2 regions of the Micromonospora sp. NPDC049799 genome follow, and region 1 is predicted to be linked to the other one. Evidence: predicted binding sites of a transcription regulator. Region 1 holds the regulator's gene; the other holds the start of a gene.
What was found. The regulator HrcA, encoded in region 1, represses chaperone genes, less so after heat shock. The targets are predictions, from matches to a motif close to GGTTNGCACNCTCNNNNNGAGNGTGCNAACC.
Positions count from the first base shown of each region.

Region 2: the regulator HrcA is predicted to act here: its motif matches at 5,868-5,898, upstream of groL (chaperonin GroEL).

Region 1 covers NZ_JBFAMU010000028.1:4,631-20,421, forward strand. The annotation lists gene AB0I76_RS04595 (serine hydrolase domain-containing protein) at 1-148, opposite strand, end outside; gene AB0I76_RS04600 (histidine triad nucleotide-binding protein) at 145-501, opposite strand; gene AB0I76_RS04605 (SDR family oxidoreductase) at 596-1,357, shown strand; gene ppk2 (polyphosphate kinase 2) at 1,419-2,327, shown strand; gene AB0I76_RS04615 (16S rRNA (uracil(1498)-N(3))-methyltransferase) at 2,389-3,123, opposite strand; gene dnaJ (molecular chaperone DnaJ) at 3,126-4,271, opposite strand; gene hrcA (heat-inducible transcriptional repressor HrcA) at 4,347-5,369, opposite strand; gene AB0I76_RS04630 (DUF4870 domain-containing protein) at 5,603-6,292, shown strand; gene hemW (radical SAM family heme chaperone HemW) at 6,372-7,595, opposite strand; gene AB0I76_RS04640 (enoyl-CoA hydratase-related protein) at 7,616-8,425, shown strand; gene AB0I76_RS04645 (hypothetical protein) at 8,536-9,399, shown strand; gene AB0I76_RS04650 (phytanoyl-CoA dioxygenase family protein) at 9,622-10,527, shown strand; gene AB0I76_RS04655 (MOSC domain-containing protein) at 10,600-11,235, opposite strand; gene AB0I76_RS04660 (carbohydrate ABC transporter permease) at 11,282-12,148, opposite strand; gene AB0I76_RS04665 (sugar ABC transporter permease) at 12,145-13,131, opposite strand; gene AB0I76_RS04670 (sugar ABC transporter substrate-binding protein) at 13,128-14,417, opposite strand; gene AB0I76_RS04675 (GlsB/YeaQ/YmgE family stress response membrane protein) at 14,634-14,918, opposite strand; gene AB0I76_RS04680 (GlsB/YeaQ/YmgE family stress response membrane protein) at 15,155-15,442, opposite strand; gene lepA (translation elongation factor 4) at 15,661-15,791, opposite strand, start outside.
Region 2 covers NZ_JBFAMU010000026.1:6,406-22,196, forward strand. The annotation lists gene AB0I76_RS04355 (glycerol-3-phosphate dehydrogenase/oxidase) at 1-45, opposite strand, end outside; gene AB0I76_RS04360 (S8 family serine peptidase) at 196-2,640, shown strand; gene AB0I76_RS04365 (GNAT family N-acetyltransferase) at 2,735-3,670, shown strand; gene AB0I76_RS04370 (hypothetical protein) at 3,758-3,955, shown strand; gene groL (chaperonin GroEL) at 4,049-5,671, opposite strand; gene AB0I76_RS04380 (hypothetical protein) at 5,946-6,911, opposite strand; gene AB0I76_RS04385 (cold-shock protein) at 7,137-7,340, opposite strand; gene AB0I76_RS04390 (GNAT family N-acetyltransferase) at 7,567-8,124, shown strand; gene paaN (phenylacetic acid degradation protein PaaN) at 8,191-9,864, opposite strand; gene AB0I76_RS04400 (hypothetical protein) at 9,976-10,473, shown strand; gene AB0I76_RS04405 (GNAT family N-acetyltransferase) at 10,412-11,431, opposite strand; gene thrC (threonine synthase) at 11,815-13,101, opposite strand; SAM riboswitch class I at 13,112-13,247, opposite strand; gene AB0I76_RS04415 (DUF4232 domain-containing protein) at 13,337-13,741, shown strand; gene AB0I76_RS04420 (DUF4232 domain-containing protein) at 13,738-14,013, shown strand; partial or broken gene AB0I76_RS04425 (GntR family transcriptional regulator) at 14,100-14,273, opposite strand; partial or broken gene AB0I76_RS04430 (DivIVA domain-containing protein) at 14,457-14,728, shown strand; gene AB0I76_RS04435 (ABC transporter permease subunit) at 14,881-15,780, opposite strand; partial or broken gene AB0I76_RS04440 (ATP-binding cassette domain-containing protein) at 15,780-15,791, opposite strand, start outside.

The DNA.
Region 1 (15,791 bases):
CGAGCGTCGTGTCGTTGCCGGTCTCCCCCACCTCGCAGGTCCAGAGCGGCCGGTCGGCGCGGTGCAGCGCCGCGGCGACCGCCGGCACGCGGGCCTGCGCCTGGACCTCACGCACCATCCGGGCGAGGCGGTCCCCCACGGGCGTCATGCCAGGTCCCGAGCCAGCATCGGGCCGAGCGGGGCGCCGCCGAGCAGGTGCGCGTGCACGTGGAAGACCTCCTGGCCGCCGTACCGGCCGGTGTTGAACATCAGCCGGAAGCCGTCGCCGAGCAGCCCCTCGTCCTCGGCCACGGCGGCGGCCGTGGCCAGCACCTCCCCGGCGAGCGCCGGGTCACCCTGGCCGAGGGTCGCCACGTCGGCGTAGTGCTCCTTCGGGACCACCAGCACGTGCACCGGGGCTTTCGGGTCGACGTCCCGGAACGCCAGGGTGGTGGGGGTCTCCCGGACGACGGTGGCCGGGATCTCCCCGGCGACGATGCGGCAGAACAGACATTCAGTCACCCGGGCAGTGTAAGGAAGGGCCCCTTCTTAACGCCTGCGGTAGAGGAAGGGCCCCTTGTTAACACCCGGGGTCCGCTGCGGCAGGATGGCCGGCGTGACTTCTCGGGCGGTACTGGTGACGGGGGCCTCGCGCGGCATCGGGCGCGCGGTGGCGACGGCGTTCGCGGCCGGCGGTGACCGGGTGGCGATCCACCACCGCGACTCCGCCGACCTGGCCGAGGCGCTCCGCGCCGACCTGCCGGGCGACGGACACGTGGTGGTGCGCGCCGACCTGACCGACCCGGACGCCGTACGGGTGATGGTGGACGAGGCCGCGCACCGGCTCGGCGGGCTGGACGTGCTGGTCAACAACGCCGGTGTGTACGGCGACCGGGACCGGCCGCACCCGGTCTTCGGTGCCTCCTACGAGGACTGGCAGGCGCGGTGGCGGCAGGTCATGGAGACCAACCTGACCGGCGCGGCCAACGTGACCTGGTGCGCCGCCCAGCACATGCGGGAGCGGGGCGGACGGATCGTCAACGTCTCGTCCCGGGGCGCGTTCCGGGGTGAACCGGACCAGCCCGCCTACGGCGCCAGCAAGGCTGGGCTGAACGCCCTCGGTCAGTCCCTCGCGGTGGCGCTCGCGCCGTACGGCATCGCCGTGGCCACGGTCGCGCCGGGCTTCGTGGAGACGGACATGACCACCGAGCACCTGAGCGGGGAGCGCGGCGACGCCATCCGGGCGCAGAGCCCCTTCAACCGGGTGGCGCGGCCGGAGGAGATCGCCGCCGCCGTGCACTGGCTGGCCGCGCCGGAGGCGCAGTGGGCGTCGGGCACGATCGTCGACCTCAACGGTGCCTCCTACCTGCGCAGCTGACAGCAAACTGACAGCCGTCCCGGCGTCGGATCGGCACCGGGACGGGGTAAGGGTCTCCGGCATGGCCGACACCGTGCTGGACCTCGCCGCCGACTACCGCGTGCTCGACGGCCACGACGACGACCCCGTCCTGCTCAACCCGGACGGCAGCCCGGTGGACACCTGGCGCGAGGACTACCCGTACGACAAGCGCATGGACCGCGACGAGTACGACCAGCAGAAGCGGCTGCTCCAGATCGAGCTGCTCAAGCTCCAGGAGTGGGTTCGCGAGTCCGGTGAGCGGCTGGTGATCCTCTTCGAGGGGCGCGACGCCGCGGGCAAGGGCGGCACCATCAAGCGGTTCATGGAACACCTGAACCCGCGCGACGCCAAGGTGGTGGCCCTGGTCAAGCCGAACGAGCGGGAGGCCACCCAGTGGTACTTCCAGCGCTGGCTGGCGCACCTGCCGGCGGCCGGCGAGATCGTGCTCTTCGACCGGTCCTGGTACAACCGGGCCGGGGTGGAGCGGGTGATGGGCTTCTGCACCCGCAAGGAGTACCTGGAGTTCCTGCGGCAGGTCCCGGAGCTGGAGCGGATGCTGGTGCGCTCCGGCATACGGTTGGTCAAGTTCTGGTTCTCGGTGTCGCAGAACGAGCAGCGCACCCGCTTCGCGGTGCGGCAGGTCGACCCGGTACGCCAGTGGAAGCTCTCCCCGATGGACATCGCGTCGCTGGACAAGTGGGACGAGTACACCGAGGCCAAGGAGGCGATGTTCTTCTGGACCGACACGGCGGACGCGCCGTGGACCGTGGTGAAGAGCAACGACAAGAAGCGCGCCCGGCTGGAGGCGATGCGGCACGTGCTGAACCGCTTCGACTACGCCGAGAAGGACCGCGAGGTGGTGGGCGTGCCGGACCCGCTCATCGTCGGCCCCGCCGGGCTCGACCTGCGCCCCGACGACCAGCCGGTGCAGGTCTTCCCCCGCCCGTGAGGCGCGTCAAGAAGGGCCCTTTCTCTACCCCAGGCGTTACAGGGGGCCCTTCCTTACACCGTCACCAGCGGTCGAGGCGGGCGGAGAGCACCGACAAAGCCGCGACCCCGGCGGTGGAGGTACGCAGCACCGACGGCCCCAGTCGCACCGGCCGGGCGCCGGCCTCGGCGAAGGCGTCCAGCTCGGCGCGGTCGATGCCGCCCTCCGGGCCGACCACCAGCACGATCTCGCCGGCGTCGGGCAACGGCACGGTGGCCAGCCGCTCGTCGGCCTCCTCGTGCAGCACGTACGCGGCGGCGGCACCGGCGATCCGGCGGGTCACCTGCGTCGTCGACTCGTCGGGAGCGCCGGCCACCACCGGCAGCCACGCCCGGCGGGCCTGCTTCGCGGCCTCGCGGGCGGTCGACGCCCACTTCTCCCGCGCCCGTACGCCCCGGTCGCCCCGCCACTGGGTCACCGAGCGGGCAGCGGCCCAGGGCGCGATCTCGTCCACCCCCACCTCGGTCATCGCCTGCACGGCCAGTTCGCCGCGGTCGCCCTTGGCGATGCCCTGCACCACCACGAGGCGCGGGACGGGCGCGTCCACGTACCCCCGGGAGACCACGTCGAGGTCCAGGGTGCCCCGGCCGACGGCGGTGACCACGGCGGCGGCCGTGCCGCCCCGCCCGTCGGCCAGGAGCAGCTCCTCGCCGACGCGCAGCCGCTGCACGGTGGCGGCGTGGTGCCCCTCGGGGCCGTCCAGGACCAGTTGGTCGGCGGCGGGCAGCGCCTCGACGAGGAACAGCGGCGCGGACATGGTCAGGCGTGGCCGTTGAAGGCGTCGCGCATCCGGGAGAAGAAGCCGCCCTGCTTGGTCAGCTCGGCGACCTCCTCGCCCCGGGTCTTGGCGAAGTCGCGCAGCATCCGCTCCTGGTCGGCGTCGAGCTTGGTCGGGGTCCGCACGTCGAGGTGGACGTAGAGGTCACCCCGGCCGGTGCCGCGCAGGTGGGGTACGCCCCGGGCACGCAGTCGCAGCGTGCTGCCCGGTTGGGTGCCGGCCTTGACGTCGAGCGGCTCCTCGCTGTCCAGCGTCTTGATGGTCAGCCTGGTCCCCAGGGCCGCGGCGGTCATCGGCACGGTGACCCGGCAGTGCAGGTCGTCGCCCTTGCGGGAGAAGACGTCGTGGGGTCGTTCGTGGATCTCCACGTACAGGTCGCCGGCGGTGCCGCCACCCGGGCCGACCTCGCCCTGCTGGGCCAGCCGGATCCGCATGCCGTCCTCGACCCCGGCGGGGATCTTGACGGTCAGCGAGCGGCGGGTGCGCACCCGGCCGTCGCCGGCACAGGTCGGGCAGGGGTGCGGGATGGTGGTGCCGTAGCCCTGGCAGACGGTGCACGGCCGGGCGGAGACCACCTGGCCGAGGAAGGTGCGCTGCACCGACTGCACCTCGCCGCGGCCGCCGCACGCCTCACAGGTGGCCAGGTGCGTGCCGGCGGCGGTGCCGGCACCGGAGCAGGTGGTGCAGAGCACGGCGGTGTCGACGGTGATCGGCGCCTCGACGCCGAACGCGGTCTCCTGGAGATCAAGTTCGAGGCGCAGGATCGCGTCGGCACCCGGTCGGGTACGCGGACGCGGCCCCCGCGCGCCACCGGCGGCGCCGCCGAAGAACGCGTCCATGATGTCCTGGAAGCCGACGAACGGCCCCGCCCCGCCGGGGCCACCCGGACCGCCGGCGCCCCCGCCACCGGGGGCGAGCGGGTCACCGCCCAGGTCGACGATCTGCCGTTTCCGGTCGTCCGAGAGGACCTCGTACGCGGCGTTGATGTCCTTGAACTTCTCCTGGGCCTCCGGGTCCGGATTCACGTCCGGGTGGAACTGCCGCGCCAGCTTGCGGTAGGCGCGCTTGATCTCGTCGTCGGAGGCTTCCCGGCTCACACCGAGGATGCCGTAGTAGTCCCTGGCCACTGCGTTCCGTGTCCTCATGTTCGTCTCGCGTTGCGCCGGTCGTCGGCCTCCAGTGACACCGACGACCCTGACTGGTCAGTTCTGGGCCAGCAGATCGCCCACGTAGCGTGCCACGGCACGTACCGTGGCGATCGTGCCGGGGTAGTCCATCCGGGTGGGCCCCAACACGCCGAGCCCACCGACGATGGTCGCGCCGGGGCCGTACCCGGTGCTGACCACCGAGGCGGCGCGGAGGTTGTCGACCTCGTTCTCGTCGCCGATCAGCACCCGGGTGGTGCTGGGCTGGGTCTCGCCGATCAGCTTGAGGAGCACGACCTCCTCCTCCAGCGCCTCCAGGATGGGACGCAGGGAACCCTGGAAGTCGAGCAGGCCACCACGGGTCAGGTTGGCCGTGCCGGCCAGGGCGATCCGCTCCTCGTGCCGCTCGACCAGCGTCTCGAGCAGCACGGTGGACAGCGTGGTCATGGCCCCGCGCAGGTGCGGTGCCGACTCGTCGACCAGGGCCTGGACCAGGGGTGGGGTCTCCGACAGCCGGCTGCCGACCAGCTTCTCGTTGACCAGTCGGCGCAGGTCGGTGACGTCGTCGGCCGGGACCGGCGCGGGCAGCTCGACCAGCCGCTGCTCCACCCGACCGGTGTCGGCGATCATGACGAGCATCAGGCGCGTGGTGGAGATCGGCACCAGCTCCAGGTGCCGCACCGAGGAACGGGCGAGCGACGGGTACTGCACGACGGCGACCTGTCGGGTCAGCTGCGCCAGCAGCCGCACCGTGCGGTGCACCACGTCGTCCAGGTCGACGGCGCCGACCAGGAACCGCTCGATCGCCCGGCGCTCGGCCGGGCTCAGCGGCTTGACCCGGGACAGTCGGTCCACGAAGAGGCGGTAGCCACGGTCGGTGGGCACCCGGCCCGCGCTGGTGTGCGGCTGCCGGATGTAGCCCTCCTCCTCCAGCACCGCCATGTCGTTGCGTACCGTCGCCGGCGAGACGCCGAGCTGGTGCCGCTCGACCAGCGCCTTGCTGCCGACGGGCTCCTGCGTGGCGACGTAGTCCTCGACGATCGCGCGCAGCACGGCGAGTTTGCGGTCGTCGAGACCCATCCTCCCCACCTCCTGTCGCACGTCGGGCCGGGCGCGCGGAACGGGCCCGGGCAGCGGCCTGGCACTCGACTGTAGCGAGTGCCAGTCTACGTCGGCAGGGCCGGCATCGCGATGATCAATGACGGAGGGTGCTGCGCGCACCCGCCCGCCTGCGGCGCCAGGGCCGTCCATCCGGACATCCCGGGCGGTGTCGCTCTGGTGCGCCCTTGCCGACTGCCCCTACCGTGACGTCCATGACTGAACCACCTCGCCCTCCCGGCGCGGGAGACCCGGACCCGACCGTTCCGTCGGGCTTCCCCGGCCCGCCCGCCCCGGACGAACCCACCGCACCACTGTCCGGGGCACCGGGCGCGGGCGGCTATCCCCCGCCCGGTGGCTATCCGCCACCCCCCGGTGACGCCCCGACGTCGGGCGGCTACCCACCGCCCGGCGGCTATCCCCCCGCCGGTGGCTATCCGCCGCCCGGTGGCTACCCGCCCCCCGGCGGTCATCCCCCGCCCGGTGGTTATCCGCCCCACGGCGGCGGCTACCCGGCCGGCGGCGCGTACGGCCCGCCGGCGGGCGGCTACCCCAACGCCGAGGACAAGACCTGGGCGCTGGTGGCGCACTTCGGCGGCCCGCTCGGCGTGATCATCGGCGGCGGCCTGTTCGGCTGGGTCGCGCCGCTCATCGCGATGATGACCCGCGGTCAGCAGTCTCCGACGGTGCGGGCACACGCGGTCGCCGCGTTGAACTTCCAGCTCACCTGGGCGGTCGTCGGTGTGCTGAGCTGGGTGCTCACCCTGATCACCTGCGGCCTGCTCTTCTTCGTCCCGATGCTCGTCTGGATCGTCCCGGTGATCTTCGGGATCATCGGCGGCGTCAAGGCCAACGAGGGTGTGATGTACCGCTACCCGATGACCTACTCCTTCGTGAAGCGCTGACTCGGTGCCGGCCGCTCCCCCGGCCGGCACCGAGGTCCGGTCTCCCGCACGGAACAGGGGCGAGGTGGGAGACCGGGCCTCAGGGCAGCAGGTCCCGGACGACCGCGTCGGCCAGCAGTCGCCCGCGCAGGGTGAGCACGGCCCGGCCGGCCGCGTACCGGTCGGGGTCGAGCAGCCCGTCGGCGAGGGCCTTCCCCGCGCCGACCCGGCCGGCCTCGTCGAGGGCGTCCAGCGGCAGCCCGGAGGCGAGCCGCAGGCGCAGCATCACGTCCTCCATGTGCGCCTCGTCCGGCCCGAGCACCTCCCGCGCCAGACCGGGCGACTCCCCGGCGGCCAGGCGTTGCGCGTACGTCGTGGGGTGTTTGACGTTCCACCAGCGCACGCCGCCGACGTGGCTGTGCGCCCCGGGGCCGAGGCCCCACCAGTCCGCCCCGGACCAGTAGAGCAGGTTGTGCCGGCACCGGGCCGCGTCGGAGCGCGCCCAGTTGGAGACCTCGTACCAGGAGAAGCCGGCCGCGCCGAGGGCGGCCTCCGCGGCCAGGTACCGGTCCGCGGCGACGTCGTCGTCCGGGTACGGCAGCTCGCCGCGGCGCATCCGGGCGGCGAGCCGGGTGCCGTCCTCGACGATCAGGGCGTACGCGCTGACGTGGTCGACGCCGGCGGCCACCACCTGGTCGAGGGAGGCGGCGAAGTCCTCCGCATCCTCCCCCGGCGTCCCGTAGATCAGGTCGAGGTTGACGTGGTCGAAGCCGGCGTCGCGCGCCTCCGCGGCGGCTGCCACGGCCCGGCCGGCGCTGTGCTTCCGGTCCAGGATCGCGAGCACACCGGGCGCGGCGGACTGCATGCCCAGCGAGATCCGGGTGTAGCCGGCGGCCCGCAGCGTCTTCAGCGACTCCGGCGTGACCGACTCGGGATTCGCCTCGGTGGTGACCTCGGCGTCGGCGGCGAGCCCCCAGGTGCGGTCGACGGCGTCGAGGATCCGGGCGAGGTCGTCGGCGGGCAGCAGGGTCGGCGTGCCACCGCCGACGAAGACGGTGTCCACCCGTGGGGGCGGCCCCTCGCCCAGCGCCCGGCGGGCCAGCGCCAGCTCGGCGAGCACGGTGTCGGCGTAGCCGTCCCGGCTCGCCCCGCCGCCCAGCTCGGCGGCGGTGTACGTGTTGAAGTCGCAGTAGCCGCAGCGGCTGGCGCAGAACGGCACGTGCACGTACACCCCGAAGCCCCGCGCGCCGACCGCGCGGGTGGCAGTCGCGGGGAGCGACCCGTCGACGGGGACGGGTTCGCCATCTGGAAGGACGCCGGGCATGGCCACTAGTGTGCCCTCACATGACCTCTCCCGACGCGCTCGTGCGGGTCTCCACGGCCCGCGGGGTGACCACCCTCACCCTGGACAGCCCGCACAACCGCAACGCGCTCTCGACCCCGCTCATGACGTCGCTGCTGGACGGCATCGCCGCGGCGGTCGCCGACGACTCCGTACGGGTGATCGTGCTGGACCACACCGGCCCGGTCTTCTGCTCCGGGGCGGACCTGAAGGAGACCGCCGCCGCGTACGCCAGCGGGTCGGTGCCGGCCGGGATGCTGGGTGACGTGCTCGCGGCGGTCTGGGAGTGCCCGAAGCCGGTGGTGGCCCGGGTCGCCGGGCCGGCGCGCGCCGGCGGCCTCGGCCTGATCGCGGCGGCCGACCTGGCGGTGTGCTCCCAGGAGGCGACGTTCGCCTTCACCGAGGTACGGATCGGCGTGATCCCGGCGGTGATCTCGGCGACCGTGCTGCCCCGGCTGCACCCGCGTGCCGCCGCCGAGCTGTACCTCACCGGGGACACCTTCGACGGCCGGCGGGCCGCCGAGGTCGGGCTGGTCACCGCCGCCGTGCCGGCGGCCGAGCTGGACGCGGCGGTGGCGCGGTTCTGCGACTCGCTGGTCCGGGGCGCGCCGGGTGCGCTCGCCGGGGCGAAGGAGCTCCTGCGCCGGCGGCCCGCGACCGACCTGCGAGCCGAGATCGCCGACCTGTCGGCCATCTCCACCGGATTCTTCCTGTCCGAGGAGGGAATGGAGGGCGTGCTCGCCTTCCGGGCGAAACGACCCGCTCGATGGGTGGCCGCTCTGGACGGTGACCCGGGAGAGCGTGCCGACTGATCGGGGCGGCACTGCGCCGCCGCCACACCCGGGGGGTAACGGAGGGAACCGGTCGGACGACCCGGATCAGCCGAACGGGGACGTACGCTTGTCGGACTGTCGAAGTGGGGGTGCAGGTGCGAACTCGGGCAGCCGTGGCGGGTGGCGTCGTCCTTCTCCTGGTGGCCATGGTCGGCATCTGGATCGTCGTCCGGCAGTTCGGTGAGCAGCTCCGTCTCCCGCTGACCAGCCGGACGTGCACGGTGCGGGCCGACGGCGAGGTGGCGCTCGACGCCGACCAGATGGCCAACGCCGCGACGATCGCGGCCATCGGCATCCAGCGCGGCATGCCCGAGCGGGCGGTGGTGGTGGCGCTCGCCACCGCCTACCAGGAGTCCGGCCTGCGCAACCTCGCCGGGGGCGACCGCGACTCGCTGGGCCTCTTCCAGCAACGCCCGAGCCAGGGGTGGGGCACGCCGACCGAGATCCGCGACCCCCGGTACGCGGCGAACCGGTTCTACGCGGCGCTGAAGAAGGTGCGCGGCTGGGAGGGGATGCGGGTCACCGACGCGGCCCAGAAGGTGCAGCGCTCCGCCTTCCCCGAGGCGTACCAGAAGTGGGCGGACGAGTCGGAGGTGCTGAGCCGGGCACTGCTCGGCGAGGCCACCGGCGCGGTCGCCTGCACGATCGGCGGCAATCCGCTGCGCCGCGGCCAGGTCGCCACCGCCGCCCTGACCCGGGGGCTCACCCTGGACTGGGGTCTCGCGGCGACCGCCGCCGCGGCCGATCTGACCAGCCTGACGATCGCGGCCGCGGACGAGCGCGGCGGTTGGCGGTACGCGCACTGGCTGGTGTCGCACGCCCAGGACAACGGCGTCCGGAAGGTCCGCTTCGGCGGCCTGGAGTGGACCGCCGACGGGGGCACCTGGGACCGGGTGGACGGTGCGGCCGCCCCCGCCGCGCAGGTGGTGGCGGAAGTCGTCGCCGACGCCTGAACGACCCCGATCTCCCTACCAGCAGTGACCGCACAATCGGTCAACCAGCCACAGATCGGCTATACCGCGCCAGAACTCTGACCGAGAGTCGCCGTACCACTCCCGGGCGTCCGGTCACCGGTCGTTATCACGGCGGGCGCTCCCCGGCGGGCGAATCGGCACGTTACGATCGGCGGTCTGTGCCAGGAATGCTTTTCAACGCCTCATGGGGAGGGGTACGACGTGGCGTTCGACTACGGCGACCGGACCGGTTACGAGCCGATCAGCGACATTGACCGCAAGGAGTTCCACGAGCAGGGGTTCCTCCTGCTGCGCAACGTCCTGACCGAGGACCACCGGGCGGCGCTGGAGGCGGCGGTGGACCGCGTCTACGCCGAGGAGAAGGCCAAGGGCAACACCACCAAGGACGGCACCCTGCACCTGCTGGGCTTCCTGGAGCGGGACGAGCTCTTCGGTGAACTGCTCACCCACCCGATCGCGTTCCCGTACATGTGGGGCCTCGCGGGCTGGAACATCTACACCCACCACAACCACCTGGACGTCACCCCGCCGGCGCTGGAGCCGGAGAAGCCGTACTGGGGCTGGCACCAGGACGGGTACCGGCAGAACTCCGACCCGGAGACGATGGACCCGAACCTGCCCCGGCCGATGTTCTCGCTGAAGGTCGCGTACGTCCTGTCGGACCTGTCGGAGAACGGTCGCGGCGCGACCAAGGTGATCCCGGGCAGCCACCTGAAGAACTCGCTGCCCCGCCCAAGGGACACCTCGGTCCACAACCCGGACCCGGAGGGCACGGTGGAGATCACCGCCAACCCGGGCGACGCGTTCATCTTCGACCGCCGCCAGTGGCACTCCCGGTCGACGAACCTGTCGACGATCACCCGCAAGATGCTGTTTATCGGCTACACCTACCGGTGGATCCGCCCGCTGGACGAGCTGCACATCGACAAGGACGGCGAGTGGTGGGCCAACCGCACGCCGGTCCAGCGCCAGCTCTGCGGTGAGGGCACGCACACCGCGAACTACTGGGGCATCAACTGGGACGGCTACATCGACGACGAGATCCCGCTGCGCAAGGAGCTCAAGCAGCGCGACCTCCTCGACCGCAACGTCCCCTGGCTCCGCTGACCGGGTAAGGAAGGGCCCCCTCTCAACGCCTCGCGTCGTAGAGGGGGCCCTTCTCAACACCTCAGGCGGGAGCTACGCCCGCACCCTCCGGCGGGCCTTCTCCCGGATCCGCTCCGGCAGGTCCTCGGCCTCCAGCAGTCGGGGCAGCAGCTCCGGCTCCAGGTTGAGCGCCCGGAACACCTCGCCGATCGTCACCCCGTGCGCCGGCCGGTCCACCACCTCGACCGGGTCGCCCGCACCGACCTCGCCCTCCACGAGCACCCGCAGGTAGGCCCCGGGCGTCGCCCGCGCGGTGAACCGCTTGATCAGGTCCGGCATGCCCCAGAAGCCGGCGAACGTGGTGCACGGCGTCCGCGGCATCGTCACCTGGAGGACGGTCGACCCGACGGTCCACTGCTCACCGATCACCGCGCCCGTCACGTCGACCGCCCACGTGGTCAGGTTCTCGCCGAACCCACCCGGGCGGATGCTCCGGCCGATCTCCGCCGCCCACCACGCCGCGTCCTCCTCGGCGTACGCGTAGACCGCCTGGTCCGGGCCGCCGTGGTGCGCGGGTTCGCCGATGAAGTCACCGGCCAGCCCGCCGACGCCGACCATCACCGCACCGTCCACCGGCCGCTTGTCGATGCCGGTGCGACCACTCGCGTCGCCGGCCCACTCCGCCTCGGTCACGATGCCGAGATTGACCGATGCCACCCTGCCCGTCATGGCGGTGAGCGTAGTGCCTCGACGTCGGGCATCGATCGCGGAACCCTCAGCCCTTCACCGCGCCGGCGACCAGACCGGAGACCATCCGCCGCTGCACCAGCAGGAAGAAGACGATCACCGGGAGCGTGAAGATCGTCGAGGCGGCCATCACCGGGCCCCACGCGGTGTCGTCCCGTCCGAAGAAGAACGTCATCGCCACCGGCAGGGTGTAGCGGTCCTGGTCGTTGATGAAGGTCAACGCGAAGATCAGCTCGTTCCAGGCGGTGATGAACGAGAAGATGCTGGTGGCCACCAGGCCGGGCGCGACCAGCGGGAAGAGGATCCGCCGGAAGGTCTGCGCGCGGGTCGCCCCGTCGATCGCCGCCGCCTCCTCCAGTTCCTTCGGCACCGCCGCGACGAAGCCGCGCAGCATCCACACCGCGAACGGCAGGGAGAAGCCGAGGTACGTGAGGATCAGGCTGGGCAGGGTGTTGTAGAGCCCGAGCCGCTGGATCATCAGGAACAGCGGGATGACCAGCGCCTCCAGCGGGATCATCTGGACCACCAGCAGCATGATCAGAAAACTGGTGCGCAGCCGGAACCGGAACCGGGCCACCGCCGTCGCCGCCAGCAGCGCGACCAGTCCGCTCAACAGCACCGTGGCGACGGCGACGAGCACGCTGTTGAGGAAGAAGTCGGCGAAGGTCACGCCCGGGATGAGGTTGCCGGTGAGGATCTCCCGGTAGTGCTCCAGGGTCGGCTCGGCCGGCACCGGCTTCGGCGTGCTGGCGAAGATCTCCGCACTCGGCTTCAGCGAGGTGGCGATCATCCAGTAGACCGGGAAGGCCGCGAAGAGCGCCACCAGCAGCCCGGCGCCGTTGAGGGCGATCCGCCCCGCGCGTCGCGTCCCGCGTCCGCCTCCTGCCCGCGTCACGCGTCCTCCTCCTGCTTGAGCACCATGCGGACGTACAGGCCGGTGACCACCAGCAGGATCAGGGTCAGGATCACCGCGATCGCCGCGCCCAGGCCGTACTTGGGTGGGGGCGAGAACGCCTCCGCGTACGAGTAGACGGAGAGCATGAAGGTGGGCCGGTCCTGGGTGCCGCCAGCCAGGACGTAGTACTGGGTGAAGACCTTGAAGTCCCAGATCGTGGAGAGCACGATCAGGATGCCGAAGACCGGCCGCAGCAGCGGGACGGTGATCTTCCAGAAGGCCTTCCACGGGCCGGCCCCGTCGACCCGGGCCGCCTCGTGCAGCTCGCTCGGCACGCTCTTCAGGCCGGCCAGCACGCTGACCGCGATGAACGGGAACGAGTGCCAGACCACCACCAGGGTGAGGATGGCGAAGAACAGCAGCGGCGAGTTGAACCAGCCGTAGCCGGTCCAGTCGCTGTGGCCGAAGAGGCCCTGCGAGAGCCCGTCGGGCAGCGCGTTGAAGAACCAGGTGACCAGGCCGCTGGTGTCGTCGAAGATCCACTTCCAGACGATCGTGCCGGTCAGCGCCGGGGTGGCCCAGGCGAGCATCACGCAGCTGGCCACGAACGCGGCCATCCGCCGGCCCAGACGGTTGAGCAGCAGACCGACCAGGGTGCCCAGGATCATGGTCAGCAGCACGTTGGCCGCGGCGAAGAACACCGTGTTGCGCAGCACCGTCCAGAAGAACGGGTCTCCGAGGACGTCGGCGTAGTTCCCCAGCCCCACCCACGGCCACTCGCGGTCCCCGCGCATCTGGCGGACGCTGTCGAGCTTGAAGAAGGACATCGCCACCACCTGGCCGAGGGGCCAGAGCAGCAGGACGGCGATGATCACCAGGCAGGGCAGGAGCAGCAGGTAGGGGAGGCGGTCCACCCGGCGACGCCGCCGCGCGGGGGTCTCCCGCGCGGCGGTCGTCTCCGGCGCCCCGGTCAGCGTGGTCACTTGGCGTTGAGGATGCTTTCCATCTCCGCGGCCGCGTCGGCGGTGGCCTTCTCGACCGTCTTCTGACCCTTCATGACCGAGCTGTTCATCGCCTGGGTCACCGTCTTGTTCCGGCTGACCTCGACCCACTTCGGGGTGAGCGGCGTGAGCTTGGTGTTCTGCAGCGTGGTGGCGAAGGCCGCCATGACCTTGTCGTTGGCGTACTTGTCGCCGCCCACCAGGTCCTTGTAGACCGGGAAGAAGCCGAGGCTGTCGGCGAAGGCCTGGTCGTTCTTCTTGTTCGCCAGCACGGTCAGGTAGTCCCAGGCGAGGTCCTTGCGCTCGCTGTCCTCCCAGACCGCGAGGTCGGAACCGCCGGCGAAGCCGGGAGCCGGCTGGCCGTCCGGGCCGGGGATCGGGAACGTGCCCCAGACCTTCTCGATCTCGGGGTTGTCCTTCTTGATCGCGCCCTGCTGCCAGCTACCGGCGAACGCCATCGCGGCCTTGCCGGTGGCGAACTGGGTGCGCGCGTCGATCTCGTTCCAGCCGGCGGCGGCCGGCGGGGCGACCTTGTGCACGGTCACCAGGTCGGTCCAGAACTTGACCGCCTTCTGGGCCTCCGGCGTGTTGTAGCCGGACTTCCAGGTGTCGCCGTCCTTGGTGGCGATCTCCGCGCCGGCACCCCAGAGGAAGGAGTAGAAGGGCAGCTCGGAGTTGCCCGGCAGGGCGAGACCGTAGGTCCCGGGCTTCTTCGCCTGCACGGCCTTCGCCACGGTGACCAGCTCTTCCCAGCTCGTCGGCGGCTTCACGCCCGCCTCGGCGAACCAGTCGGTCCGGTAGTAGATGGCGCGGACGCCGGCGTACCACGGCACGCCGTACTGCTTGCCGTCCAGCTGGGCGTTCTTGACCAGGTCCGGCAGGATGTCCTTGCCCTCGGCCCAGCCGTCCATCCGGCTGGTCAGGTCGGCCAGCGCCTCCTGCGCCGCCCAGCCCTGGGTCTCGGTGTTGCCCAGCTCGGTGACGTCCGGTCCCTCGCCGCCGGCAAGCGCCGCCTGGAACTTCTTGGGCGCTTCGAGCCAGGGAATGTACTGGACCACCACATCCGTGTCCGGATGCTTCTGCCGGAACTCGCTCTCGACACCGTCGAGGAAGGAGGTCTGCGCCTCGCTTCCCTCGCCCATCATCCAGACCGTCAGCTTGCTGTTGTCGGCGGCCTCGTCGTCACTGGAGCCACCGCAGCCGGCCAGCACCATCGCGGCCGATGCCACGACGGCGGTGACCGGGGCCAGCCGCTTCCACCTGTTCACGCCACATCTCCCTCGCGCCGCTTGGCACTAACCTTCTCCGCCGCACCTTAGTAGGAAAAATTCCTTTACGACAGTGGGGCGGCCGGGGGAAGCGAGGCGACCGTACCGCAGCTGAGCGGCCGGACCGGAACAGGGATCGGGGCGAAAGGGGGCGCACCAACACGAACGGGCACCCGACCGGAGGGTCGGGTGCCCGTTGTTCAGGCTGTGCGAGTTTTACCGGTGGGTGACACCCCGGCGACGGCCGACACCGGCGACCAGGGCCACCGCCACGGCGGCCAGCACGATCTGCAGCAGCAGCTCGCGCCAGTCGAGACCAGCGGTGTCGGCGAAGCCCGATGCCCGGGCGATGATGGTGCCCAGGAGGGCGGCGCCGACACCGATCAGCATGTGCAGCCAGATCGGCATGTTCTGCCGGCCCGGCACGACCAGGCGGCCCAGCGCGCCGATGATCAGACCGACGATCAGCGCGGTGATGATGCCCCAGACGGTCAGCTCCACGGTCGTTCTCCTTCATGAGAAATGATGAGCTTTTGTCGTTGTCAGTGCGGTGCTGGCCCCTGAGTTCCCGAATGGCCGGAAGCCCAAACCGACTTTCCGGGACGCCCGGCCGAAGAATGACCGAGAGGTGACGGAACGCCGTCGTTCACGCGTCCGGGTCCGGGCGGACGGACACGCGCGGACGGGCGCCCGACCTGGTGGTCGGGCGCCCGTCGCGGAGATTCAGCAGTCAGCCGTTACCGGTGGGTGAGGCTGCGTCGCCGGCCCACGCCGGCAACCAGGGCCACGGCGATCGCGGCCAGGACGACCTGGACGGCCAGCTCGCCCCAGTCGATGCCCGAGGTCGAGGTGGCGATGCCCATGGCCCGCGCCAGGACGGTGCCCAGCAGCGCGGCGCCGACACCGATCAGCATGTGCAGCCACATCGGCATGTTCTGCCGGCCCGGCACGATCAGACGGCCCAGCGCGCCGACGATGAGACCGACGATCAGCGCGGTGATGATGCCCCAAACGGTGAGCTCCACGGTCGCCCTCCTTCACGAAATGTTTCCACGGTATGTGGTGTTCCTGTCGTGACCATCAAGTTCCCGAACCGCCGAAAATCCAAACCGCCCCGATCCGCATCGGTGCTGTCGGCCGTCAATGCCGCACCCCGGGAACGCGGCGACGCCCCGGTCGGCCCGGACCCGTGGGTCCCGGCCACACCGGGGCGTCGTACGCCGTCGTCCGCCGGACGCGAGGGTTACTTCTTGCCGGCGGGCTTGCCGTCGCCGGAGTCCGAGGACAGGGCGGCGATGAAGGCTTCCTGGGGAACCTCCACCCGGCCCACCATCTTCATCCGCTTCTTGCCCTCCTTCTGCTTCTCCAGCAGCT
Region 2 (15,791 bases), on a different contig from region 1:
GGCACGCCGCTCGGGCGAGAGCTGGCCGGCCACGGACCGGGACACGTTGGGGTCACGCACGGTTCCACGGTAGCGGTCGTGGCCGTCCGACGGCATGCACCGCCCGCGCCGTACTGTCGGGGCATGGAGATCGGCCCACCGTTTCCCCCCGGTCGACCCGTTCATCCCGCTCCGCCCCGCCCGGGTCCATGGGCGGTGGTGGCGGCCGTGTTCACCGGGCTCTGGATCGTCGGGTTCACCGTGGTCTCCCAGTTCGGCGGGTGGCTGACCGACCAGGTGCTGCTCGCGTCGGGCCTGGACCGGGCGGTCTGGCTGTGGCCGGTGGTGGCGCTGGCCACGGTGCTGCTGGCCGGTGCGCCCGCGCTGGCGCTGGCGCTGGTGCCGCGCTCGGCGGCGGTCCGGGCGACGGGCCGGGTCTGGTTGGCCGGGGTGCTCGTGCTGGGGCTGCTGGGGCTGCTCCGGGCCCTCCCCCCGGTGCACCACGAGGCCTACCTCGCGGCCCTCGCCGTCACCGCCGCCGTAGCCGCCCTCGCCGCCCGCCGGCTGGGCCGCACCCGCACGAGCGACGCAACCCGGCCCACTCCCGCGATCTTGCACTTTCTGCCGGGGCGAATGGGGCGAAGGCCGCAATCGAGCGACCCAAACTGCAAGATCGCGGTGGGGAGGCTCGGGGTGACCGCCGGGCTGGCCCTGCTGCTGCCGTGGGTGTGGGTGGGCGCGCTCGGCGGGCTGCTGGAGACCCTGCTCGCCGTCCTCGCGGCGGCGGCGGTCGGCATGGTGGCCACCGCGCTGCTGGACGACGCCTTCTGGTCGGTGTTCGCGGTCGGCACGCCGCCCCGGCCGGCGCGGCTGGTGCTGGTCGGCGGACTGGTCGCCGGGGTGGCGCTGCTGCTGCTGGGGGCCGGGGTCGGCCAGTCGGGTGCCCAGTTGCCGCTCCTGCTGACCCTGCCGCCGACCGGTTTCGCGCTCGCCGCCCTGGCCATGGCGACCCGCCGGTCGGCCGACACCGCCCCGATCTCCACCGACACCGGTCCGGCCGGCGCGGAACCCGACCCGGGGCCGGCGGTCACGCGCCCGGCGACCGGCTGGCTGGTCGGGCTCGGCGTGTTCGGCCCGCTGGCGTTCACCGATCCCGAGGAGATCAGCGTCGTCCTGGTCAACACCCGCGACGTGCCGTACTGGGTGGCGGCTGCCGCCGGCGCCGGGCTCGCCGTCGCGGCCGTGCTCGCCGTCGCGTACGGCGTGCTGTTCGCCCGTCCCCGCGGCGGTCTGCCGCGCCGGCGGGTGGCCGGGGTGACCGCCGCGGTCCTGCTGGCCACCGTCGGGGTGGTCGCGGTCGGCCCCGGTCAACCCGGCCTGCACGGCGAGCGGCTGCTGGTGGTGCTCCGGGACCAGGCGGACCTGAGCGGCGTCCCCACCGCACCCGGGAAGGCGGGGCGGGACGCACGGGCGACCGAGGTCTACCGGCGGCTCGTGGAGACCGCCGACCGGACGCAGGCCGACCTGCGCCGGGACCTGCGCTGGCTGCGGCTCGACCACACCTCGTACTACCTGGTCAACGCGATCGAGGTGGACGGCGGCCCCGCGGTGCGGGCCTGGCTGGCCGGCCGGCCCGAGGTGGCCCGCGTGCTGGTGAGCCAGCGGGTACGGCCGCTGCCCGAGCCGGCCGGCGTGACCCGGGGCGACGCCCCCGCGCCGACCGGACCGGAGTGGAACGTCCGCCTGATCGGCGCGGACAAGGTCTGGTCGGAGCTGGGAGTGACCGGCACCGGCGTCACCGTGGGCAGCTCCGACTCGGGGGTGGACGGGAGGCATCCGGCGCTGGCCGAGGGTTTCCGGGGCGGCGACGATTCCTGGTACGACCCGTGGGACGCCACCCGCTTCCCCACCGACCAGGGCGGCCACGGCACCCACACGGTCGGCAGCGCGGTGGGCCGCAACGGCGTCGGGGTGGCCCCGGGCGCCGGCTGGGTGGGCTGCGTCAACCTGGACCGCAACCTGGGCAACCCCGCCCACTACCTGGACTGCCTCCAGTTCATGCTCGCCCCGTTCCCGCCCGGCGGGGACCCGTTCACCGACGGTCGCCCCGCCCGCGCGCCGGAGATCCTCACCAACTCGTGGGGCTGCCCATCGATCGAGGGTTGCGACCCGGGCGTGCTCCGGCCGGCCGCCGCCGCGCTCGACGCCGCCGGGATCATGGTCGTCGCGGCGGCCGGCAACACCGGACCCTCCTGTGGCTCGCTCGACGATCCGCCCGCGCCGTACGCGGAGGTGCTCACCGTGGGCGCGGTGGACGACCGGCGCCGGGTGGCCAGCTTCTCGTCGCGGGGACCGGCACCAGGCGGGGTCGCCAAGCCGGACCTGGTCGCGCCGGGCGAGGAGGTCCTCTCCGCGATGCCCGGGGGCGGGTACGGGTCGCTCAGCGGCACCTCCATGGCGACCCCCCAGGTGGCGGGCGTGGTGGCGCTGATGTGGTCGGCGAACCCGGCGCTGGTCGGGGACCTGGACCGGACGCGGCGGATCCTCGCCGAGACCGCGACACCCGCGCAGGTGCCGACGGACACCTGCGGCGACCCGCGGAACGTCGTCGGCGCCGGGCTGGTCGACGCGTACGCCGCCGTCCAGGCCGCCCAGCGGTAAGGAAGGGCGGTAAGGAAGGCCCCCGCTTAACGCCTGGTGAGGTGAAAGGGCCCCTTCTTAACAGGTGACCCCCGGTGCTCTAGGGTCGGCGACCATGGACGCGGAGATCATCGTCACCGAGCTGGCCGCCGACCGTGTGCCGGATGTGGTGGGGCTGTGCCGGCGGGCGCTGGACCTGCCCGAGGACGCGGCCGAGGCGGACGCCCTGATCGACACGTTGTGGATCCGGGCGGGCGCCGACCGGCCGGTGGTGGCGCTCGGCGCGTACCGGGGTGCAGAGCTGGTCGGGACGGTGGTCTGCTCGATCTCCGGGCGGGACACCCGACTCGGGCACGTCGACCTGGTGGCGGTGGATCCGGCGCACCGTCGGCGCGGCGTCGGGCGGGCGCTGCTGTCGTACGCCGAGCGGACGCTCGCCGGGCTGGGCGCGGCCGAAGTGCTGCTCGCCGGCAACCCGCCCTGGTACGGCTGGCCCGGTATCGACGTGCGTTACACCCCGGCGGTCTGCGCCGCACTGGCGCTCGGCTACACGCAGGACCGGACGGCGTGGAACATGACCGCCGACCTGTCGTACGCCGGATCCCCCGCCCTGCGGCCGACGGAGACCGCGGAGGCGCGGCTGGCCGGCCAGGGTGTGTCGGTACGGCGCGCGGAGCCGGCGGACCTGCCGGCGCTGACGGCCTTCGCCCGTTCCACCTTCGGTGGTTCGTGGGACGAGGAGCTGGCCGGGTCGCTCGGCCGTGACCGGGCGGGCTGCCACCTGGCGGAACGCGAGGGCGAGCTGCTCGGTTTCGCGGCGTGGGGGTCGTCCCGGCCCAGCTGGTTCGGCCCGATGGGCACGGCGCCGGCGGCCGAGGGTTCGGGTATCGGCGGGGTGCTGCTGCGGCGCTGCCTGGCCGACCAGCGGGCGGCGGGAATCGACACCGCGCAGATCGGCTGGGTGGGACCCGTGCCGTTCTACTCGGGCAGCGCGGGCGCGCGGATCGAGCGGGTGTTCTTCCTGTACCGGAGGACGCTCGGAGATCAATAAAGGGGCGAATGGGATATAGACCCAGATAACGTCATTCGCCCGCATGGGTCATCGACGCCCCCTACCGTTTCGGTAGAGGAGGCTCTCATGACCACGGACGACGAACTGCCCGGCCCGTTGCCGTTCGACCGACTCGACTACGGCGACGCCGAGCAGCGGGCGGAGATGACCGGCGCCGACCAACCGGCCGACGAGCCGGTCACGCCGGTGGACGAACCGGTCCAGATCCGGCAGCCGTACGACCGGGCACACAAGCGGCGCAACCAGCGGCCCCTGCCGACGTGACAGGCGGGAGCGCGCCGCTGTCGCCAGCGCGGAACACGGAAAGGGGCGGACCGCTGACGCGGCCCGCCCCTTTCGGCGTTCAGGAAACCGGACTCAGAAGTCCATGTCCCCGCCACCCGGACCAGCCGGGGCGGCCGGGGTCTTCTCCGGCTTGTCCGCCACGACGGCCTCGGTGGTGAGGAAGAGCGCCGCGATCGACGCAGCGTTCTGCAACGCCGACCGGGTCACCTTGGCCGGGTCGATGATGCCCGCGGCCAGCAGGTCCACGTACTCGCCGTTGGCGGCGTTGAGGCCGTGGCCCGCGTCGAGGTTACGTACCTTCTCCACCACGACGCCGCCCTCGAGGCCGGCGTTGACGGCGATCTGCCGCAGCGGGGCGTCCAGCGCGATCCGGACGATCTGCGCGCCGGTCGCCTCGTCACCGGCGAGGTCCAGCTTGTCGAAGGCGGTCTTGCCGGCCTGCACCAGCGCGACGCCACCACCCGGGACGATGCCCTCCTCGACGGCGGCCTTCGCGTTGCGGACGGCGTCCTCGATGCGGTGCTTGCGCTCCTTGAGCTCGACCTCGGTGGCCGCGCCGACCTTGATCACCGCAACACCGCCGGCCAGCTTGGCCAGGCGCTCCTGCAGCTTCTCGCGGTCGTAGTCGGAGTCGCTCTTGTCGATCTCGGCCCGGATCTGGTTCACCCGGCCCTGGATCTGCTCGGCGTCACCGGCACCGTCGACGATCGTGGTCTCGTCCTTGGTCACCACGACCTTGCGGGCCCGGCCCAGCATGTCGACGCTGACGGCGTCCAGCTTGAGGCCGACCTCCTCGCTGATGACCTGGCCACCGGTGAGGATGGCGATGTCGGTCAGCATGGCCTTGCGGCGGTCACCGAAGCCCGGCGCCTTGACGGCGACCGACTTGAAGGTGCCCCGGACCTTGTTGACCACCAGGGTGGCCAGGGCCTCGCCCTCCAGGTCCTCGGCGATGATCAGCAGCGGCTTGCCGCCCTGCATGACCTTCTCCAGGATCGGGAGCAGGTCCTTCACCGACGAGATCTTGCTGTTGACGATCAGGATGTACGGGTCGTCGAAGACGGCCTCCATACGCTCCGGGTCGGTCATGAAGTACGCGGAGATGTAGCCCTTGTCGAAGCGCATACCCTCGGTGAGCTCCAGCTCCAGCCCGAAGGTGTTGCTCTCCTCGACGGTGATGACGCCTTCCTTGCCGACCTTGTCCATCGCCTCGGCGATGATCTCGCCGACGGTGCTGTCACCGGCGGAGATGGAGGCGGTGGAGGCGATCTGCTCCTTGGTCTCGACGTCCTTGGCGAGCTTCAGCAGCTCCTCCGAGACGCTGGCCACGGCCGCCTCGATGCCCCGCTTCAGGGCCATCGGGTTGGCGCCGGCAGCCACGTTGCGCAGGCCCTCACGGACCAGGGCCTGGGCCAGGACGGTCGCCGTCGTCGTGCCGTCACCGGCGACGTCGTCGGTCTTCTTCGCGACCTCCTTGACCAGCTCGGCGCCGATCTTCTCGTACGGGTCCTCGAGCTCGATCTCCTTGGCGATGCTCACACCATCGTTGGTGATGGTGGGGGCACCCCACTTCTTCTCGAGCACGACGTTGCGGCCCTTGGGGCCGAGCGTCACCTTCACGGCGTCGGCGAGCTGGTTCATGCCCCGCTCGAGGCCGCGGCGCGCCTCTTCGTCGAACGCGATCATCTTGGCCATACGGCGTTGTCCTCCTGGACACTCACGGGCCACCCGAGTGTGTGTCCCGGATGGGCCGCCTGGTGTACGCACCTTGGGGACGTCGCCACCTGGCGACGACGACGTCTCCTCGGCCGGGCCGGATAGCCCGCGACGACCGGCCATGTGCCGCACCAGCGACTGGGCGCCGTTGCGGCCGTGGCCCTACCGCCCCGACCATTGGCACTCACGGTATGCGAGTGCCAATGACTTGTTTAGCACTCTCCCCTGCCGAGTGCAAGCACGAGTGCCCCGGTCAGCCGAGTTCCGCGGCAAGTCGCGCGGCGTTCACCGGACCCTCGCAGGCCCGCTGCTCGGCGTACGTCACGACCAGGCCGACGAGGTAGGCGAGGTACGCCGGCAGGGCCAGCACCGCACCGGTCAGGCTCACCACGACGATCCCGACCGCCGTACCGGGCGAATCCAGCGGAGTGGTGCCGAACGGCAGCCCGCCGACCGCCTCGACGATGCCGGCCACCACCGACACGACCACGAAGGCGACCGCCACCAACGCCATCCGACCCAGCACCAGGCCGAGCCGCTCGTGGAACATCCGGAACGCGCGACCGATCGGGTTCTGCCGCTCGAAGAGGTAGACCGGCCCGGCCAGGCTCAGCGCGAACACGAGGTAGATCCCGGGCAGGACGCAGAAGCAGACACCGACCCCGACCAGCACGCCCACCAGCAGGCTCCACCCCCACAGACCGAGGGCCCGGCGGGCGCCGTGGCGCAACGCCCCGCCGAGGCTCACCGGCTCGCCGGCCGCCTGGCGGGCGACCACCCAGGTGCCGGCCCCCCAGCCGACGGCCTGGACCAGGCCGAAGATCACCAGCGCACCGACGAGCACGCCCAACATCGCTGCCAGGTCGGCGAGGAAGGTGTCCGGAAGCGCGTCGGGGTTCTCGGCCAGGTCGGCGTCCCACCGCGCGGTCGGGTCGACCGCCAGCGAGAGCAGGGACACCAGCGCCGCCGGCAGCACCTGGGTGAGCAGCAGGATCGGCACCAGCAGGGGCCAGCCGCGTCGGACCGCGCCGACGCAGCGCGCCCACCATCCGCCCACGCCGGCTCCGGGCGGGTTGACCAGCGGATCGTTCGGGTCCAATCCGGGCGGGAACCACCCGCCGGGGTACGCCGGGGCCGGCCAGGCCGCCGGACCACCCGGGTACCACGGCTGGCCGCCGTACGGGCCGGGCGGCGGGGCGCCGTACGCCCCGGGGGCCATGGTCGGCTCCCACGGTTGGGGCGCCGGGCCGGGCTGCGGCGCGGTGGGGTCACCCGTCGGCCGCACCGACGGGTCGGGGTCTCCGGGACCGGGGGACGGAGTGGCCGGAGGCTGCTGGTCGGACAAAGAACCCTCCTCAGCGACAGCTGGAAAGGCTCATGATCCTCCCCGGTGCGTACGCGCACCGCAGCCCCTGCCCGGCGCTCCCGGCGGGCCGGTCGCCGGTCAGGCGATGACGCGGACCCGCTCCGCCTGGGGGCCCTTCTGGCCCTGGGCGATCTCGAACTCCACCCGCTGGCCGTCGTCCAGCGCCTTGTAGCCGTCCATCTCGATAGCGGAGAAGTGAACGAAGACGTCCTGCCCGCCGTCGACGGCGATGAAGCCGTAGCCCTTTTCGGAGTTGAACCACTTCACGGTGCCCTGTGCCACGGTGCACTTCCTCACTCTGCGCGGCATTCCACGACCCGGGAACCGGCACGCCGGCCGCCGGGGACCACCGTTCGGCGATCGGCGACGGCCGCTGAATCGGTGACCGGAATCGCACGCTACACGAGGCGTGACGGCCACGCACGACCACAAATCGGGCGCATTCCGTGCGATCGGCATCGTCGCCCGTCGCTGTGGTAGGCATGCGCTCATGACAACCGGTCCGGGGATGCCCAGCGCGGTGCGGCTGCCGTCCCGACGGGACACCGGCGGGTGGCCCGCCGCGCGGAGGGCACCGGTCCGGCGGGTCCATCCCCGGGACGCCGCCCGCATGCGGGCGCTGCGGCTGGAGATGCTCGCGGACGCGCCGCTGGCGTTCCTGGAGACGATCGCCGACGCCGCCGCCCGACCGCACGCCGAGTACGCGGCCCGGATCGCGTACGCGTCGGCGGGCACGGGGAACGCCCAGTTCGTGGCGGACCCGGGAGGCCGCCTCGTCGGGCATGCCGGGGGCACCGCGACGCCGGACGAGCCGGGCCTGACCGTCGTGTACGCCGTCTACCTCACCCCGGCCTGGCGGGGCACCGGCCTGCTCGGCGACCTGGTCGAGGCGGTGGCGAGGTGGTCACGCACCTGCGGGCGGCCGGAGCTGATGCTGGAGGTGGTGGTCGGCAACGAGCGGGCCTACCGCGCCTACCAGCGGCTGGGCTTCGAGGACACCGGCGTACGCGTTCCGCACCCGAAGATCCCCGCGCTCACCGAACTCCAGATGCGCCGCCCCGCCTGAGTGTTGAGAAGGGCCCCTCCTCTACGCCAGGCGTTAAGAGGGGCCCTTCCTTTCACCGTCGCCGGGTCAGGCGTGGCGGCGGCTCTGGACGACACGGAAGCGGTTCGCCACGTAGGCGCCGTCGGTGAGGGCCGAGTTGGCCGCCGGGTTGGCGCCGCTGCCGTGGAAGTCGGAGAACGCCGCCGACTGGTTCACGAACACGCCGCCGGTCAGGTTGCAGGACAGGTGCACGCCGACCTCGATGGCCGTCGCCTCGGCGGCGTCCAGCACCGCCTCGTCGGTGGAGTAGACCGCCGCGGTGAGGGCGCCCTTCTCGCCGACCGTCGAGCGCAGGATCTCCAGGCTGTGCGCCGTGGAGTCGGTCGCGATGGCGAAGGAGATCGGCCCGAACCACTCCCGCGAGTAGGTGGCGTTGTCGTCGGCGGCGAGCTTGACGATCGTCGGCGTACGCACCACGGCGCCCGGGAAGGCGGGGTGCTCGACCGTACGCGACTCCAGCACCGGCTCACCGACCTTGGTGATCTCGTCGAGCCGCTCCAGCACCCCGTCGTTGACGATCGCGCCGGTCAGTTCCACGCCGCGGGCCGGGTCGGCGGTGAGCTTCCCGACCGCCGCCGCGATGCCCCCCGCCACCTCGTCGAAGCTCTTGTGCCCCTGGTCGGTCTCGATGCCGCCCGAGGGGATCAGGATGTTCTGCGAGGTGGTGCACATCTGGCCGCTGTACAGGGTCAGCGTGAAGCCGAGGTTGCGGCACATGCCGGCGAAGTCGTCGGTGGAGTCGACCACGACGGTGTTGAGGCCGGCCTTCTCCGTGTAGACGGCGGCCTGCCGCGCGTTGGCCTCCAGCCAGTCGCCGTACTCGGTGGAGCCGGTGAAGTCGACGATCCGCACGGACGGGTGCAGGGCCAGGGTCGAGGCGAGCGTCTCGCCGGGGGCCTCGGCCGCGAGCAGCACCAGGTTCGGGTCGAACCCGGCCTCCGCGAGCACCTCCCGGGCGTAGCGCACGGTGATCGCGAGCGGCAGCACCGCGCGCGGGTGCGGCTTGACGACCACCGGGTTGCCGGTGACCAGCGAGGCGAAGAGCCCCGGGTAGGAGTTCCAGGTCGGGAAGGTGTTGCAGCCGATCACCAGCGCGACGCCCCGGGGGACCACGTGGAACGTCTTGGTCATCCGCAGCGGGTCGCCCTTGCCGGCGGCCTTCTCCCAGCCGGCCGTGCCGGGGTGGCGGGTCATCTCCGCGTACGCGTAGGCGACCGCCTCCAGCGCGCGGTCGAGCGCGTGCGCGCCGCCGGCCTGGAAGGCCATCACGAACGCCTGGCCGCTGGTGAACTGCACGGCGTTGGCCAGCTCGAAGATGTGCTTGTGGAGCCGGTCGAGGATCTCCAGGCAGACGCCCGCGCGGGCCTGCGGGCCGGCGTCGCGCCAGGCGGGCAGGGCGGCGGTCGCGGCGCCGACGAGCTGGTCGGCGGCGGCGTGCGGATAGCGAACGCCCAGCTCCAGGCCGAACGGACTCGCCTCGGTGGCGACCGTGCCGCCGTCACCGGGCTGGTCGAGGGGGAAGTCGCCGTGCAGGTACGCCTCGAAGGCGGCCCTGCCGTCGGCGGCCGCGGTCTCGCCGTACACGCGCGGGCTGGGTGACTCGGGGTAGGCGGACCAGTACCCCCGCTCCGTGATCGCGGTCAGCGCGCGGTTGAGGGTCTCGGCGTGCCTGTCGTACAGGGGGTGCGGGGTCTCCGTCATGCCCGCCATCATGCAACAGAAAGCCCCCAGATCAGTAGAGCAGTGTCACAACACGGATCGTCAGCGGCCGGTCGCCCGATGGCGGCCGTGGACGACCGGTCGCATGCTGGGATGGTGCGGCAGCGGACCTGCGCCCGGGCCACCTGGCTCAACGGCACCACCCCGGTCGGGCTGGTGCTGGCCACGCTGGCCCGGACCCGGCGGGTGCGTACGCCGGACGGGGTGATCGTGGCCGGCGGCTACCGCCTGCGGATACCCCGTCAGGAGTGCTTCACGGTGGGCTCGGTGGTGTTGACCCGCCGGCCGCCGGAGTGGCTGCTCCACCCGGACCGGGCCGACCTGCTCGGTCACGAGCTGCGGCACGCCCGGCAGTACGCGCTGCTCGGACCCCTGTTCTGGCCCACGTACTGGCTGGCGTGCCTCTGGTCGTACGGCCTGACCGGCAGTTACGGGCGAGGGAACACGTTCGAGCGGCGGGCGGGTCTGGCCGCCGGCGGCTACGGCGAGCCGGTGCTGCGACCGTGGGCCGCGCGGGCGGCGAGCCTGCTCAGAGGACCAGCTGCCAGTCCGTCCAGCCGTCGACGGCCCGGAAACCCATCCGCTCGTTGATGCTGATCATGTAGTCGTTGACGGCGGCGTTCCACGTGTCGATCGCGGTCAGCCGCGGTTCACGGGCCAACGCGTACCGGAGATTCTCGATCTTGACGAGCAGGCCGAGCCGATGGCCGCGATGGTCCGGGTCGACGATGGTGGTCTGCTGCCAGGCGTGCCACGGTGCCGACGCGCCCACGTCGAGCATCGTCCAGGCGACCAGCCGCCCGGTCGCCGGGTCCACGGCGCCGTGGTGGTAGGCCCGCCGGCCCCTGGCCGCCAGGACGACCTCGATGCCCCGGATGCGGTCCGTGTCGATCTTCTCGGGTTCCATCTCCAGGTCACCCATCGGCGCGTCGGAGATGATTCGGCTCTCCAGCCGGGCCACGTCGGCGACGTACTCGTCGGGCGTCCGACCGTGCCACCCCACCACCCGGTAGCCGGCAGCCCTCGACCGCGCGTCGGCCAGCAGGTCGTCCAGCTCGACCTGGCTGGTTCGGGTGGTGTCCAGCCGGCGGCGGACCTCTGCCAGCGCCGGCTTCGCACCCATCGCCGCGGAGAAGGCCGCACCGGCCTCCGGCCGCACCGCCCCGCCGGGCAGGGTCGCCACGGCGTTCCAGAACAGTCGCTTGCGGCCGTCGTCGACGGCCACCCGGCGGGCGTACGCGAACAGCGCCCGACCGACCCCGCGCCGGCGATGCTCCGGGTGGACTTCGATGGTGACGCTGGCGAGGTCGGTGTTGTCCAGCTGCGACAGCCGCACCTGGACGCGCCCGACCGCCACTCCGTCGATCCGGGCGAGCGCGTGCACGAAGACGTTGCCGGGCATCGGGTGGGCCAGCGTGACGCCGAACTCCTCCCGCTCGTCCACCGGGAAGTCCGGGACGTCGGCGACGGTGGCAGCGGTGGCGATGCGGTGTGCCTCGTCGACCGCGGCCGGGTCGGCGGTGTCGAAGGGCGCGACGACGATGCTCATGTGGCGAGGATGCTCCGGAGAAACACCGAGGGCCAGCGATTTAACCGCTGGCCCTCGGAACGTTGGTCGGGAGGGACGATCGCACAACGCCTCCGGCGTTGGGTCGTAAGAACTATCAAAGTCTCCGGCGAAACGCCCTCCCGCACGGAGCATCTTGCGCCGCCCGGTTCCTGTCGTCAAGTCCTTGACGGCGCGTTTTCCGCACTCACCGCGAAAAGCCGGTTACCGCGCGGATCGGCCCGATCCCCCGTCCGGGCGAGCCACCCCTCGACCGACGCGGCCTCCGGCGCGGCTGGCCAGCCATGATCGTCTGCACCGGAGCGGTCGACGGTGCGGCGTGTCGGGCCGCTCGCGTGCAGACGATCATGGCGGGAAGCGCGTCGTCAGCCGAGGAGGCCGGCGTCGCGGGCGGCGCGCAGGGACGGCTTGATGCGGTGGGTCGGGCCGACCTCGGCGGCCACCGCGTCGAGGGTCTTCAGGCCCTCACCGGTGTTGAACACGACGGTCTCGGCGGTCGGGTCGAGCCTGCCGGACTCCACGAGCTTGCGCAGCACCGCCACGGTCACCCCGCCGGCGGTCTCGGCGAACACGCCCGTCGTCCGGGCCAGCAGCCGGATGCCGGCGCGGATCTCGTCGTCGTCGACGTACTCCATCCAGCCACCGGTACGCCGCACCGCCTCCAGCGCGTACACGCCGGCGGCCGGGTCGCCGATGTTGAGCGACTTGGCGATGCCGGTCGGCTTGACCGGGGTGATCGTGTCGCTGTCGGCGTGCAGGGCCGTGGCGATCGGGTTGCAGCCGGCCGACTGGGCGCCGAAGACCTTCCAGCCGCCGGCCGGTGCCTCGACCAGGCCGATCTCGACCAGCTCGGAGAACGCCTTGTCGATCTTCGTGAGCAGCTCGCCGGAGGCCATCGGGATGACCACCTGGGCGGGGATACGCCAGCCGAGCTGCTCGGCCACCTCGTAGCCGAGAGTCTTGGAGCCCTCGGCGTAGTACGGCCGGACGTTCACGTTCACGAACGCGGTGTCCTCGAACTCGTCGGTCTCCACCAGTTCGCCGCAGAGGCGGTTCACGTCGTCGTACGAGCCGTCGATGGCGACCAGCTCGCCCCCGTAGACGGCGGTGGTCACGACCTTGCCCTGCTCCAGGTCGCTGGGGATGAAGACCACCGAGGGCGTGCCGGCGCGGGCCGCGTGCGCGGCGACCGAGTTGGCCAGGTTCCCGGTGGAGGCACAGGCGAAGCGGGTGAAGCCGAGCGCCTTGGCGGCGGTCAGCGCGACGGACACCACCCGGTCCTTGAACGAGTGGGTGGGATTGGCGCTGTCGTCCTTGACCCACAGCGGCGCGGTGATGCCCAGCTCCGCGGCGAGGTGCGGGGCGGCGACCAGCGGGGTGAGCCCCGGGTCCAGGGTCACCCGGGTGGCCGGGTCCTGGCCGGCGGGCAGCAGCGCCGCGTACCGCCAGATGTTCTGCGGGCCGGCCTCGATCTGCTCGCGGGTGACGGCGGCCAGCGCGGCGGTGTCGTAGTCGACCTCCAGCGGCCCGAAACACTCGTAACAGGCGTGCTGGGCGGCCAGCGGGTAGCGCGCCGAACAGGCGCGGCAGACCAGGGCGCGGGCGGGGCTGGCGGTGGTGTCGATGCCGGAGGGGGCGAGCGTCGACGTCATGTCGAGAGTCCTCTCATCTTTCCCCGCATCGCACCGTGCGGCGGGGACGGAATTGGCACCTGCCCCGCCGGTCGCTCAGCGATGAGCGCGCGGAGTGGTTGCCGGGGCGTCGTCGGGCCGTATCCCTCAGCCCCTCTGGATGAGGTATTCAGTTGTGCCGCCGAGTCTACGCAATGCCGGCCGAACCGCCGAGGTGTGATCCCATCTGCTGAGCGCCGGGTGCGAGGATCGGATCATGACCCTTCGACCCGCCGGTGCGCGCCGCCGGACCGCTCTGCTCGGCCTGCCGGTCACCGGAGTGCTGCTGCTCGGCGGGTGCGGCCTCGCACCGTCCCCTCCGCGACCCGCAGCCGACCCGGCGCCGGGAAGGACCGCCCCGGCGGCCGACGGCCCGGTCACGGGCGAGCCGGCGACCGCGTGTCCACCCTCGGGCGTACGGATCCGGGCCATGGGTACCAGCGCCGCGATGGGCCTTCGGGCGATGGGTGTGGAACTGGTCAACTGCGGCAGCGACCCCTACCCGCTGCGCGGATATCCGGTCCTGCGCCTGTTCGACGCCGACGGGAAGCCGATCACGGTCCGGGTGGTCGAGGGGCGACGGGCATCACCTCGGGCTTCGACGACCCGCCCCGCCCGTTGACCCTGCGCCCCGGCGAGCGGGCCGGGGCGGCGGTGCTCTGGCGCAACCTGGTCACCGACCCGACCGTGGTCGCCACCAACGGGGAGCGCCTGGAGGTGGCACCGACGGCAGGCCGACCCCCGCAGGACGTCGACCCGGACGGGCCGATCGACCTGGGCAACACCGGCCGGATCGGGGTGAGCGCCTGGAAGAAGCTCCCCGAGCCGACCCCGACGCCGACCACCGAGCCGCCCGACCTGCCCGAGCCGACCCCGTCAGCGCCGCTGCTGTGACGTGACACGCCCCCTCGGTCAGGCGGGCACGGATCACGTGTGGCGCGGCGGCCGGCATCCGAACGACGCCTCAGTGGTCGCTCTCGGACGCTGACGAAGACGCCCAACCCCTGCCTACCCAGCAACTCACCCGACTCGATGAGTATGTCGACGGCCTTCCGCACGGTGACGGGACTCGTCTCGTACTGGTCGGCCAGTTCTCGCGTACTCGGCAGCTCGTCTCCGGGCTTGAGGATGCCCGCCTTGATCCGAGCGCGCAGTCGTCGTACACCGGCGGGTTGTCCGGAGCCGGCACACCGACCACCTGAAGCCTGCCCGCGGGCGTCCGCGGGACGGGGAAGGGCCCGGGGCGGGTGCCCGGCTCCGGCCGGTACGCCAACGCGCGGACGTGCCGGTCGACCCCGCCCGCCCCGGTGCGCACACATCACCCACGTGGAGAGGGCGTGACCGCCGTGATCTACCGAGCCGGGCAGCGACTGCTTCCGTCGCACGTCCGCGCCGCCACCTTCGACGAGCGGCGCTGGCACGGCCTCGACCCGAACCAGGTTCACGCCTACCTCGACCGGGTCGCCGACGAACTGGATCGACTACCGGCGAGGCGACGACCGCCCGCACCGAGGGCGACCGGATCCGCCAGGCGTTACGGCAGTGGCAGTCCCGGCACGCCGATTGCCGGCAGGCCACCACGGCTCCGAACAGCCGGTGGTACCGGTGACCGACGACCCGTGCTGGATCACCCACCCGTGCCCGGCGTCGCAGTTCAGGGAAAGAGTGGCCATTCCGCGCTGGATGGCCACACTTTCCCCGAAACTGCAGCCACCAGTGCCCGCCGAGGGCGCGGGGCGGGCGGGGCGGGCGGGGGCGGGTTCAGCTCGTCACGTCCTTGCGGGTGAAGCGCCAGTAGGCCAGGCCCCAGAACAGGGTCGCGTAGCTGATCGCGGAGATGCAGCCGCGCACCACGTCGTCGGTCTGCACCGGTGTCGACAGCAGGCCCAGCCAGGCGGTGCTGAAGTGGGTCGGCAGGAACGCCCGGATCGCGCCGAGCGCGGTGATCTGGTCGAGGATGCTGGACAGGATCCACAGCAGCACGGCGCCGCCGACCGCGCCGAGCGCGGCGTCCGTCGTCACCGACAGCAGGAACGCCAGGCCGGCCACCACCAGGAGTACGACCGCCAGGTAGCCGAGCACCGCGAGCAGCCGCAGCAGGCCCTCCCCCGGCTCCAGCTGGGCGGCGACGGTGCTGCGCAGCGGCTCCCAGCCGTACCGGAGGGTGCCGATGAGCAGGGCGGTGCCGGCGAGCAGCACCAGCGCGATCGCCGAGTACGCGAGCGCCACCAGCAGCTTCACGGTCAGCAGCCGGGCCCGGGGCACCGGCACGGCCAGCAGGTAGCGCAGGCTCCCCCAGCTCGCCTCGCTGGCCACCGTGTCGCCGCAGAACAGCGCCACCACCACGACCAGCAGGAACCCCGCCGACACGAAGAGGGTGAACAGGGTGAAGTTCAGCCCGCCGGAGGTGGCCAGGTCGACCAGGCTGCTGAACTCGTTGTTGCCGTTGTCGTCGTCGTCACCGGTGTCGAACTGGAACGCGATCAGGATGATCAACGGCAGCAGCACCATGAACCCGAGCGCGAGCTGCGTCCGCCGCCGGGACGCCTGCCGCCGGAACTCGGCGACGAACGGCATCGTGGCCGAGGGCCGGTAGCCGGCCGCCGCGCCGGACGGGTGCACCGACCCCGTGGTGGTCTCCCCGCGCGTCGATCCCGCCATCACCGGTCCCC